Regions from separate parts of the Paenibacillus sp. F4 genome, predicted to be linked through region 4. Evidence: riboswitches for the same ligand, from Rfam matches in the RefSeq annotation. Region 4 holds a riboswitch; each other region holds the start of a gene.
The links. A riboswitch is a leader RNA that binds a small molecule or an ion and turns the genes downstream of it on or off. The one in region 4 is predicted to bind cobalamin.

Region 1: linked by a shared signal. The riboswitch ahead of C1T21_RS03125 (ABC transporter substrate-binding protein) and the one ahead of C1T21_RS06030 (ABC transporter substrate-binding protein) in region 4 are both predicted to bind cobalamin.
Region 2: linked by a shared signal. The riboswitch ahead of cobJ (precorrin-3B C(17)-methyltransferase) and the one ahead of C1T21_RS06030 (ABC transporter substrate-binding protein) in region 4 are both predicted to bind cobalamin.
Region 3: linked by a shared signal. The riboswitch ahead of metE (5-methyltetrahydropteroyltriglutamate--homocysteine S-methyltransferase) and the one ahead of C1T21_RS06030 (ABC transporter substrate-binding protein) in region 4 are both predicted to bind cobalamin.

Annotation. Positions count from the first base shown of each region.
Region 1 is NZ_POVS01000006.1:127,995-131,121, forward strand. It holds gene C1T21_RS27715 (hypothetical protein) at 1-15, opposite strand, end outside; cobalamin riboswitch at 827-1,030, shown strand; gene C1T21_RS03125 (ABC transporter substrate-binding protein) at 1,248-2,828, shown strand; gene nikB (nickel ABC transporter permease) at 2,844-3,127, shown strand, end outside.
Region 2 is NZ_POVS01000006.1:373,126-376,252, reverse strand. It holds gene cobJ (precorrin-3B C(17)-methyltransferase) at 38-1,834, opposite strand; cobalamin riboswitch at 2,149-2,334, opposite strand; gene C1T21_RS04215 (LOG family protein) at 2,392-2,946, opposite strand.
Region 3 is NZ_POVS01000006.1:343,023-346,149, forward strand. It holds gene metE (5-methyltetrahydropteroyltriglutamate--homocysteine S-methyltransferase) at 1-1,844, opposite strand, end outside; cobalamin riboswitch at 2,005-2,200, opposite strand; gene nrdG (anaerobic ribonucleoside-triphosphate reductase activating protein) at 2,384-2,881, opposite strand; gene C1T21_RS04085 (anaerobic ribonucleoside triphosphate reductase) at 2,878-3,127, opposite strand, start outside.
Region 4 is NZ_POVS01000008.1:46,156-49,282, reverse strand. It holds gene C1T21_RS06035 (FecCD family ABC transporter permease) at 1-525, opposite strand, end outside; gene C1T21_RS06030 (ABC transporter substrate-binding protein) at 522-1,529, opposite strand; cobalamin riboswitch at 1,738-1,931, opposite strand; gene C1T21_RS06025 (histidine phosphatase family protein) at 2,054-2,812, opposite strand; gene cbiB (adenosylcobinamide-phosphate synthase CbiB) at 2,851-3,127, opposite strand, start outside.

The DNA.
Region 1 (3,127 bases), on a different contig from region 4:
AAACTTTACTTTCATACAAAGTGCCTCCTTGAAAAATTTGTAAATCCATAGATAGCATAAAGGAGCTTACACACCATGTCAACCTTTTAATGGTATATATGAATATATTTATCTGTATTTGTATTAGCAAGAGTCCATTAGTCTGATATATATACGATATTTAATGACAGCCTTATAACAGCGGAATTGATAGTCCAGCAGGAGTAAGAAGCTGAAGGAGTTCCCCAAATGAATATTAGGAGCTTGATAATCTACTAGAAGAATTTGCTAGAGTGGTAGGAAGGGGCATGGTATAATCTAAATTATGGATTTTGAATAGTGGTGGATGTTTTCGGACCACGGTGCAGCTTCCCGATAGGGGGTGAAGCCGATGGTCACACTTGTGTCGTGCTACGATGTATTGCGTTGGATGGTTACGTTACTAAGCCTGGTGTTTAGTATTCGTAAACTTTATCGCTGGCTACGTCGAAAATTTCGGAACAAGCGAAAACCCACCGCGTAATTAGGTTAGGCGCCTAACGGTGGGTTTAGCTAAGTATTTAGCGCGCCGTGGTGATCCACAGCCTTTCAAGTCCTAAGAGTCTTTGCCGTTGGCGCGGCGAAGACTCTTTTTAGTATACGGACACAAAGGTTATCTTTATACCTAATTTTAGCACGTTCATTTCGTGCACGCAACGAATAGCCATTACCTTCATTCTTGCCATATTGTTCAAATTTAAATTATTGTGCAGCATTTATTGACAAGCCTGTGACAACAAAATAAGATCGTAATGGAAAGAAATAAAGGAAGAAAACAGGTGTGAGCCGGACGACTCTATGTACGGGGTTTTGTTGAGACCATGTGGATAGTTGTTGAGCGTGTTCACTTAAAAGGGAAGTTCGGTTGATTCCGACACGGGCCCGCCACTGTATACAGGCATCAGCAGGATACTGCTGGAGCTTTCAGAACAGCCACTGGAACTGTGAAGAACCGGGAAGGCCTGAAAGATACGCTTGGAGTCAGGAGACCTGCCTGTTTTGACATCACTGTCAGACCCACGGGATGCTGGGGAGGTGGTTAGGCGTGCTGCATACGGAATGTCTGAAACCGATCTGATCCCTTCTATGTTTTTGGAGTTGGCTTCGAGGTGTGTTTTGACATTTTATAATGAAAGCATTTCTGACTGCTGATCAAGTGGTCCGGAATGCTTTTTTCGCGCTTTGCGTTAGGTTTATATGATTTTACAAGATAGAGGGGGATTCATCGAATGATTAGCAATCGTAGCAGGCGTTCATGGTTGATATATACAGGGATGATGCTGTTGCTGGCAGTTATGGCTCTTTCGGGATGTGCCAGCAATAAGACGTCGGATAGCTCCGGCAAAGGTGAAAACGCGTCAGCACAACAAACAGCGACAGATAAAAAGCTGGTAATGGCGTATACATGGAAACCGTCAGGCGTTGACCCGCATGGAGATAATAGCTGGGATGTGATGCGATCCGGTGCAGGTGAGACACTGGTACGTTTGAATGAAAAGCTGGAGCCTGTGGCTTGGCTGGCAAAGGAGTGGAAGCAGGACAGTCCTACAGTTTGGACGTTCAGCTTGCAGGATAAAGTCACTTTTCATGATGGAAAGAGTATGGATGCAGCAAGTGTAAAAGCATCTTTGCTACGATCTATCGAGAAAAGCCATCTGGCGAAGGATTTACTGAATGTGAAGTCCATTGATGTAAGCGGCCCGCTGGCTTTGAAAATCACGACAAACCAGCCGAACGCGGCGCTGGTGTCCAATCTAGCTGATCCATCGACGATTGTACTGAATGTGGCATCGATGAAGGATGAGCAGAGCTACCCAGCGATGACAGGCGCCTTTAAAATTAAAGCGTTCAGCAAGGACCAATCCTTGGTCGTAGAGCGTTATGACGGATATTGGGGCGAGAAGGCACGATTGGCTGAGGCGACAATGAAGTTCATTACGGACGGGAATTCGCGCCTGATGGCGCTGCAATCCGGCGAGGTGGACGTAGCGACGGATATTCCGGTTGATAACGCAGAGGTACTGAAAAAGAACGACAAGCTACAAGTGCTGTCGGCTCCCTCCTTGCGCACCCATATGATCGTGTACAATATGGAATCGCCAGTATTCAAGGATGCGGCGAACCGTAAGGTGGTGGACAGCCTGATTCCGCGCACATCGATTGTGAGCGCCGTCATGAGGGGCTTCGGTACGGAGGCAAGCTGCCCGTTCCCGAGTATTCTTCCCTTCGGTAAAGTTGAGCGTAAAGCGCTGGACGGAACGGCAGAGCAACTGTTGACGAAGGATGGCTGGCAGAAGGACGCCCAAGGGACATGGACTAAGCATGGCAAGCCGTTCGAGGTTACGCTGCTGACTTTCCCTCAGCGTCCGGAGCTCTCTGTTATGGCTGAGGTCATCCAAAGCCAATTGCTGAAAGAGGGAATCCAGGTCAAGATTCGCAAGGTGGAAAATATCGACGAGGCGTTGACCAAAAACGATTGGGATTTTGCTATGTACAGTATGCTTACTGCTCATACAGGAGAGCCACAATATTTTATGGACATGTTTTATTCTTCGAAAAGCGAAGCCAATGTAAGCCGTTATAGTTCCAAACCGTTGGAGAGTATTCTTAACAGCTTGAAGCTGGCGAAGGATACAGCGCAGCGTAATGCCGTGACACTACAAGCGCTGGATATCATCAATACGGATTTGCCACAGTCGTTCATTGTGCATCCTGATAATGTGTTTGGCGTGAAAAAAGGGGTGGAGGGTTTTACACCGCATCCGATCGAGTATTACTACATTACAGCGCAATCCGATATTGCGGAATAACGAGCTGCGTATCCTATGATTCGTTTTATACTGGAACGTGTGGCGCAGCTGCTCATCATTGTATTCGTTGTATCCACGCTGACTTTTGTACTGATGCGGCTGGCTCCTGGTGACCCTGCTACCATTTTGCTCACCGCGCATAATGTCCCTGCCTCTGAGGAAGCGTTGACGACGCTACGGCAGGAACTGGGCTTAAACGAACCGCTTCATATTCAATATGTGAACTGGCTGCGGGATGTGTTCACAGGGCATTGGGGCACCTCGTATGTATCCAAGGAATCTGTGCTAGCCGAACTGTG
Region 2 (3,127 bases), on a different contig from region 4:
TATATGCTTGTATCCAGTTCATCAGGCCTTCAGTCCATTAATCACCACAAACCGCATTCACTTCTACCGTTGCTGGTGCATCTTCATGCCGGAAACCCGCAACGACACCTACACGTTTAAAAAATTTATGAAAACGCTCATTCGGATGCCCTTTTTCCTTATATTCAGCGATGACGTTCTCCACGATGTCAGTAATTTGATCACCCGGAATCCCTTCCGCTACGGGCTGAGCGGCATGAGCATTGCGACCGAATTTTTTGCCACCAAGGAAGAGGTCGTATCCTCCCTTGCGATAGACGATTCCGATATCCTCCAGCACCGCTCCATAGCAGGCCATGCCGCATCCGTTCAAAGCAATGCTCGTTTCCTTGGGTGCCTGTAATCCGCCAAGTACAACCTGTAGATGCTCAGCCACAGGCACAGCGTCATCCTTCTCCATATTGCAGAAGTCGCACGCCTTCACCTTAAACACATCGCCAATCGGCATGACAATGAATCGTTCATCCCGCAGCCGTCCGACCAGTTCCTCGGGGTCTGCACACGGTACGCGCAGCACGATCTGATGATCTGGCGTGTATTCCAGCTCGCCGTCATCACCCGCTACCTCGGCGAGCAGCGCCATCTGGCGAGCGGTGAACTTCTTGTTTCCCACACCCGGGGAAACACCCACCTCAAATAGCGCAGGCTTGCCAAAGCCGCCTGTCGTCATTCCGGACGCGGCCCCCGCTCCGGCCACCGCTGACGTTCCGGCGGTGCTCTCGACGGTAGGCGCATGCTCGCTCCAGCGAGCGTTGGCTGCGTCAGGCAGCTTGCCGCCGACAGCGAGACGGCTTAGTGCCTCTGCCGCCAGAGATGCCGGGGCTGCGCCGGTTTGCACAGCGGTCGTTGCCTGCACGGCAGCTATCGCTTGCGGGCGTGCCTGCGTCGCAACCGCAGCGCCGCTCGCGGAGGGACCAGCGAGCGTAGTCGGGGCTGCACCTGCCTGCGGTCTATCCTCTTGCGCGCCCAGCGACCACGGCTCCGCTTCCGTGCGGAGACGCTGATGTGGCTTGAGCGCTTGCTCGGTCGCATCCAGCGTGTATTTGCGCTGATATCCGCGCGGAGTCACGATCAAGCCGTCATACACCGTCGTCGAGGAATTGCCTATGATTACAGTCGTCAGCATCCCGATGTCATGGTTCAGCATATCTTCCAGCGTCGTTACAATAACTTGCTGACGTTCACGATAAGCACTTTTCACCAACCCTACTGGAGTTTGCGGATCGCGGTAACGCAGCAAAATGGACTGCGTCTCCACAATCTGGCGGGTACGCCGACCACTGCGCGGGTTGTATAATGCAATCACAAAATCGGCCGAAGCCGCTGCTTCTACACGCTTCACAATCGTTTCCCATGGAGTCAGATGATCACTCAGACTGATCGTGCAAGCATCATGCATAACTGGCGCCCCCAACAGTGAAGCACAGGACTGAATAGCTGAGATCCCCGGTACGACTTCTACCTCAACCCCGTCCTCGCGTCGCCAACCTTTCTGCATCAGCACTTCGTACACCAGCCCTGCCATACCATAGACTCCTGCATCTCCACTGGAAATGACAGCTACCTTCTTGCCCATCTCTGCTTGGCGAACCGCCTCCTGCGCACGACTCACTTCCTCTGTCATCCCTGTGCGTACAATCTCTTGTCCGTTCAACAACGGACGGATCAAATCAACGTAGGTATTGTAGCCGATAATGACCTCACTTTCGGCCAGCGCATCCAGCGCCCGTTTTGTGATATGTTCCATATCTCCTGGTCCAAATCCAATCACCAGCAATTTTCCTAATGGGCTCATCGTGCTCCTCCTATTCACCCTTTTCAGGGTAGCTATCCTATCTATTTCAATGATTTATGGACATCCATTCTGTAACTCAAAAAACCCCATCCTGCCCGGATGGGGTTTCTATGTACGTATCTCTCATCAGACGAACAAACAGCGTAAGAAGACACTATTTGTCTTCCTCCAGCCTGCCGTTGTTTTCCACCTGTCTGTTTACGCTTCAAACGCTGCTGCACGTTCATATCCACGCAAACCTCTAACCAACATGGAAAAAGCAACGTGTGCCTGATTTCCTGATTTCGTACACCCATCCTCTCCGCGAAGGTTAACGGTGCATACAGATCAAGGTAGGTCTCCTGGCTTGGCATCAACAGATTCTTTCGTCTTCCCCGTTTTTCACGAGTGACCATTTAAAAAAATCCTCTTCCTTACAGTGGCGGGACCGCTCGGGATTTGCACCCGATTCCCTGTTACCCTTTGCTCAACCGCAAAGGCACCTTGTCTGTCCGCTATTTGATTATGGGTCTTATCATAACCTTGCCTCAATCAGTTGTGCAAGCACGAAAAACGCTTTATTTCAAGTTCTCTGCTTTATTTTTTAACATATGTAGCAATTCGTCCGGGTCGGCAGAGATGCTTAGTAGCGCTGGATGCTCAGACCCAGTAAACCCTTCTTGCACGCTATGACGCACCATTTCTACTAATGGGTCAAAATATCCATTCACATTCAGCAGCCCAATGGGCTTGCGATGAATGCCGATTTGCGCCCAGCACAATACTTCGAATAGCTCCTCGAAGGTTCCCAAACCACCCGGAAGGGCAATAAACGCATCGGCCATCTCGCTCATTGCCGCTTTACGTTCATGCATGCTTGCTACCTCAATAAATTCGGTAACTCCTCGATGAATGATCTCTGCATCAAATAACAGGGTAGGCATAATACCAGTGGCCTGACCGTCACCCGCCAGTATTCCATCCGCCACCTCTCCCATCAGCCCCCTGCTAGAGCCACCATAGATCAGACGGATATGATGGCGAGCCATGGCTTCTCCCAGCTTGCCTGCCGCTTCAACATATACCGATGAATGTCCAGGTCTGGACCCGGCAAATACACAAATAGAATTCATTAACGTCTCAGCTCCTGTCCTAAGTATCATGCATCGAAACTTATTCATTATATTAGCTAAATATTTTCGCTATAACAAAAATCTTTCTCGATGCATGTCCAATAAAAAAAGATAAAGACCTCGCAGGCCCTTATCTTTATTTTACGCTTTATCCAAAAATATAAGTTCATTTTTAGCATAC
Region 3 (3,127 bases), on a different contig from region 4:
GGCTCATCGACTTGAATCATGCCTATGCCGGCTTGTTCCAGTGCCTCTACCTCTGCCCTTAATGCCAGAGCCAACTGAAAAGCAACTTGACTGCGTGGAATATCATTACGTTCAAAAGACCAGTTCAAAATGGTCACAGGGCCTGTAAGCATTCCCTTAACAGGCTTGGAGGTTAACGATTGAGCGAATGCCGTTTCTTCCACGGTCATGGGCTGATCGAAGGAAACGTCTCCGTATATAATCGGCGGTTTGACACAGCGGGAGCCGTAGGACTGCACCCATCCGTTTTGCGTAAAAGCAAAGCCGTTCAGCTTCTCGCCAAAAAATTCAACCATATCGGTCCGCTCAAATTCCCCATGTACAAGCACGTCAATGCCAATGTCCTCCTGAATATCAATCCATTCCTTGATTTGCTGTTGGATGAACGTCCGGTATTGCTCGGCTGACCATTCTCCTTTGCGATAGTGCAGGCGGGCCTTGCGGATCTCGGCGGTTTGCGGGAAGCTACCAATGGTCGTCGTAGGCAGTGGAGGCAACTTCAGCTTATTTTGCTGAATCTCACGACGCTCGGCGAAAGGAACGCTGCGTGACAGAGGCTCTTTTGCCAACAGGTCGGCCAGATCGGCAGCTGTCTGTACGCGTGCCGCTGAACTGTTGAAACGGGCTACCGCATCCGCACTTTGCTCAAGCTTGGCGAGTGCGGAAGGATCGTGTTTGCCAAGTGCAGCCGTCAGGACGGCGATTTCCTCCAGCTTTTCATCGGCAAAGGCCAGCGCTTGCACCAGCTCCTTGTCCAGCTTTTGCTCTGCCTCCAGACTGACTGGCACATGCAGCAGACTGCATGATGGCTGTACGATAAGCTGTGCGGCAGTGGTTTGTTCTGCTAACTGCCCCAGCAGAGCAGCCACAGCGTTCAGGTCGCTGCGCCATATATTGCGCCCGTCAATGACCCCAGCGCCCAGCGTTTTCTCTTTAGGGAAGCCATGCTGCAATATATGCTGAAGATTTTCGCCATCATCATACACAAAATCAAGACCCAGCCCTTGTACAGGAAGTGCGGACAGACGCTCATAATGGTCCAGGCTGCCAAAGTAGGTTTGCAGCATTATATTTAAGGAGGGCGCAGCTTGGTTCAAAACTTCATAGACTTCCTGAATAATGTCCAGATCCTCTGCTGGGAATGAGGTGGTCAGGACAGGTTCATCGATTTGGACCCACTGGACACCTTCTGCTGCTAGTTCAGACAGGACACGGGTGTATAAAGGCAGGAAGGTTCTTATAATAGAGGCAAGCTCCTTACGATCATAGCCTTTGGATAGGGTAACGAATGAATAGGGGCCGATGAGGACCGGTTTCCCATCAATGCCTAGTTCTTGTTTTGCTTCACGATAAGCCTGTAAAGGTTTATTTTCAGTGAACACCGGGACTGCGTTTGCCAATTCAGGAACGATGTAGTGATAATTGGTATTCATCCATTTGGTCATTTCACTGGCTGTTGCTCCCTTCTGTCCACGAGCGATCCCGAAATACACAGACAGAGGAACCGGACCTGCGGGACGATGGTTGAACCGTTCGGGTACCAGACCGAACATTACAGATGTATCCAGCATGTGATCGTAATAGGAGAAGTCTCCGACAGGAATGCGTTCAATCCCCTTGTCGCGCTGCTTGCTCAGATGCTCCAACCGTAATCTTTTCATCTCCGTCTGCAGTTCGCTTTCGTTAATGCTGCCGTTCCAGAAGCGTTCCAGCGCTTTCTTCCATTCCCGGTTTTCGCCGATACGCGGATATCCCAGATTACTGCTAATCAAGCCGGACAATTCAGGCCATTCAATAACGGACATGTACTTTTCCTCCTAGCGGGTAGCTGTTTTATTTTACGTACCAAAAAAGGCATTCTTCCCCCCAAAGTTAAAAATAAGTAGGGGAAAGAATGCCTCCGTGATTAAAAAATCAAAAATACGGCGACTGCTCTTAACACCTCCCTATCTTCCGTAGGTACTTGCGATGTTGTTAAAATAGGCAGGTCTCCTGACTTACGGATCATGACTCTCAGCATCCCTTCCCGGTCTGTGGACCAGTGGATGTATGAACAGCTGAAAGTTCCCCGTTTACAGTGGCGGGACCGTGCCGGATTTGCACCGGCTTCCCTTTTAAGCCTGATCTGAATAGAACAGACACCTATCTCCAAGCTATGCGGTTAAGGTATGACGAATAATTATGCACTCGTATACTTGTTCACCATCATAAGTGAAACTTACAGGATGCGCAATAGAAACCCCAATGGAATCTGTTAGCTATATGAAAAAAAGACAAGCCTTACCCATGATGGGGACTTGTCTTAGATTAGATATAGCCTCTTGCTTGCTGGGTAAGCATCGCCTTATGTCAATAGAACGGTATAGCCTGCCTGAATACTGGCTTTTACATCTACCAGACGCTGGTTGCGACTGCCCCGGAAGGGAAGGGTCAGGTCCTTTTGCTGTTCTACAAAACGACCATCCACAATCACATCGCACAAAAGCGCTAGCTCCTGTCGCTCCTGATCTGTGAGTAAATCTTCATAGACAAAGCCAGTATAAGCCCACACGGTTCGGTCGGGACAGGCCTCGCGGAAGTCACGCACAAATTGCGAGCATTCTGCTGCTGAGAAAAACGGATCTCCCCCGCAGAGAGTCAGTCCGTCCAACAACGGATTATCCATGATGTCACGAATGACTTCCTGTTGTCGTTGGGGTGTAAATGGCTCACCTGCACGGAAGCTCCACGACGCTGGATTAAAGCATCCGGGACAGGCATGACGGCAACCGCTAATGAACACGACAGTGCGCAGGCCGTATCCTTCGTTCAGAGATTCCGGAATGTAGCCACACAAATTCACTTATGTTTCACCCGGTCTCGAACTTCTGCCTGTTTTGCAGCATTAAAGCGAACGGTATAATCTCCTGTCAGATATCCGGTTACCCGACGTAAGCGCTGAAAGTGTGTATGCTCCTCATCTGTGCCACATTGGGGGCAGCTTGTCCCGATAATCCCTTCATAACCACATTCCGTACAACGATCCACCGGGTGGTTGATGGAGAAGTAGCCGATGTTCTGATGCAGCGCGTACTGAACAATTTTAAGA
Region 4 (3,127 bases):
AACAACCGCTCCCAGAAAGGATTGCATCACCACACCCGACAAAATGAGACTTTGTGTCGGAATTTTTCCACCTTCCCGTGCCAACGTCAGCACCATCCACAGCGTCAGCATTCCGGTCGTAAATGCCACTAGCGGCAGCGTCCATATGCCAACAAATGAAAATTGAAGGCCCCAATAAATCAGTACTGCCGCTCCTACCGAAGCCCCCGAGGATACCCCCAGTGTATACGGATCAGCCAAAGGATTACGCAGCACACCCTGAAATCCGGCTCCCGCCAGCGCCAGCGCTGCTCCTACCAACATTCCCAGTAACACTCGTGGCAATCTGACCTTCAAAATAATCTGCTCTGAGGATGTATTCCAATCCGGTGTAAACGTATCGCCTAACCACGGAAGGTGGTTAACCAGAATGCCTGTGATCTGGCTGACCGGAAGCTTGGCCGAGCCGATGCCAAGACAGAGCAGCAGCGTCAGCAACAGCAGGACAAGACCTGTCCCTCCAAAGCCGATCAGTTTACGGTTCATTTGAAAATTTCAGGATACACGCCCTTGGCCACTTCCTTGAGACCTTCCGTTACGCGTGGACCCGGACGACTGATCAAATTATCATCCACGGCAAACACCCGGTTGTGGCGAACAGCCGATATTTGATCCCATCCACTGCGAGCTTTAATGATTTCGCCGAGCGTTTGACCAGTTTTGTCGTCCTTGACACTTTTGCTGTACAAAATCACGTCAGGGTTCGCAGCAATAATATTTTCCTCACTAATTTGGTACCACCCCTTCTGCGTGGCACCTACATTTTCGCCGCCCGCCAACGTAATCAGCTCGTCCATAAACTCGCCTTTACCAACTGTCCAGCCTGGTGAAAACTCGACGTAAACCCGCAGCTTCTGCCCTTTACCGATATTTTTAATTCCTTCTTTCACTTCCGCTACATCTGCTCTCATCTTGTCAGTCACCGCTCTCGCTTCTTTCTGATGATCGGTGATTTTCCCATACAATTCGATGTTAGCTATGACATCTTCAACTGTCTTCGGTTCCGTTTTAAAAATCATAATTCCCATGTCGCGCAGCTTGGTCGTAGCCTGTTCACTAAGTGATATCCCTGCAAAAACGACTTCTGGGTTAGCAGCAATGATTGCCTCTTCGTTCGGTTTCATAATACCGCCCACTTTAGGCTTTTTCGTAGCTGCTTCCGGGTAATCAGAGTAGTCGGAGACGCCGACTATTTCCTTATCCAGCCCGATGGCGAACAGCGCCTCGGTTTCTGCCGGGGAGACGGAAACGATTTTATCCGGCGCTTTTTTGAATGTAAATTCCTGTCCTGTTGCATCCTTAACTGTGAGTGGGTAAACTGTTTTGCCCGGAGGCTCTTGTGCGGTTACGGTCTTTCCTGGCTGCTGTGCAGAAGTCTGATTCTCTTTATTTTCAGCATTTTTTCCATTAGCGCCACATGCACTCAGCACAACTGCCAAAATCAGAACCAATAGACCTGTTGTCCAAACCTTTATTTTTTTTCCTGCCATGATTTGCACCCCTTCATAAAAAAATCGTTAAGAGCGTTACTTGAGCATCATCAGATATCTTCTAAATCCAGCCTTCTTTTCCTATCAAAAAAACCCCGCATCCTCATATCAGGACACAGGGGTCACGTTAGCGCAGATCATGCGCAGGCGGCAGCTTCTTTCCGCACGGACAGTCACTGCGAACACGTCATCCTTTCCTCGAAGGATTATGGTGACAGGCGGACGGGCAGGTATCCTGACTTATGGTAAGATGCATGTCCTGAAATTCCTTCATATGCTTAGTAGCACATAAAGCAGGACTAACGGGCATGTTTCCATTTACAGTGGCGGGACCGCGCCGGACTTACACCGACTTCCCTTTTAACAGCGCAGGCAAGGGAAACCATAGTTTCATCACACTGCGCCGACCTCGTCTGCTGGATATTTGATGTAGTGGTAGTCAAGCCGTTCTTTTACTTGATGATTATAGGTTAAAATGAGGCGGCTTACAACCCAAACAGCCTCTTTATCCGCTGGTGTCTAACCTAATGAGGGAGCATTTCGGCTATGTAATTGTGCGGTCCTGCCAGCCTCAATTGAATCCTAAATGCTTCTCCCGGCTTCGGATTCAGACTCCAAAAATCATGGCCCGGTATCAGCATACAAGCTAACTGACGAATTACGCCACCATGCGTAACGACCAAAACAGAGGGTGGCCCAGCAGTCAAATCCATGGGTTGAACTTCCATAGCAACACGCCATTCATACAGAGAGTCAAGAAATTTCCGTAGACGATTCACAAAATCTGCCCAAGACTCTCCTCCAGGAGGGGTTATCCGTTGCGGCTCATCAATCCAAGCGCGATACAACGACACATCCTTGAGCATGTCATACGTTTTTCCATCCCACTCGCCAAAATGAAGCTCTCGCAGACGTGGTTCCATCATAGGAGACATAGTGGATAGGAAACCTCCAGACGTCAATTCTGATTCCGGCACAATGATCTGCAAGGTCTGGCGACATCGCATTAAATCGCTGCAATAGATCCGAGCAAAGGACTGCCCTTGCAATTTTTCTTGCAAAGGCTTTAATTCCTGCTCTGCTCCCGGTAGCAAACCTAAGTCGGAGTGTCCCAGATATCGACGTTCCTTGTTCCATAAGGTTGTGCCGTGACGAACTAACACGAGTTCCATGTCCCAATGCAGATCTTCTTTAGCATCATACGGCACCTTATCCTCCTGTGAGTTCGGACTTTGTGCGTATTCTACTGTCCTTTTTGCTGCTATATCTTGTTTCAAGATCATGTCACTTCCTGCTCGATCATTATTCAGTGTGTCACTCCTCACCGCACCCATCCCAAGGCAAAACAACCTGCGGCTCCTAACAAACACAATCCTACAAACATACTGGACACGGCGAACATCAGCTGGATCGTATGCCGTATATCTTTCGACTCTAGCGGTCGTATCCAATCGCCCATGTATGCACGAAAGGAGCGCACGCCATGATACACATTATAGCCTCCAAGACGAATCCCCAGTGCACCAGCAACAGCCGATTCCGGGAAGCCACTGTTCGGGCTTGGGTGCAGACGAGCGTCTCGCTTGACTGTGCGCCAG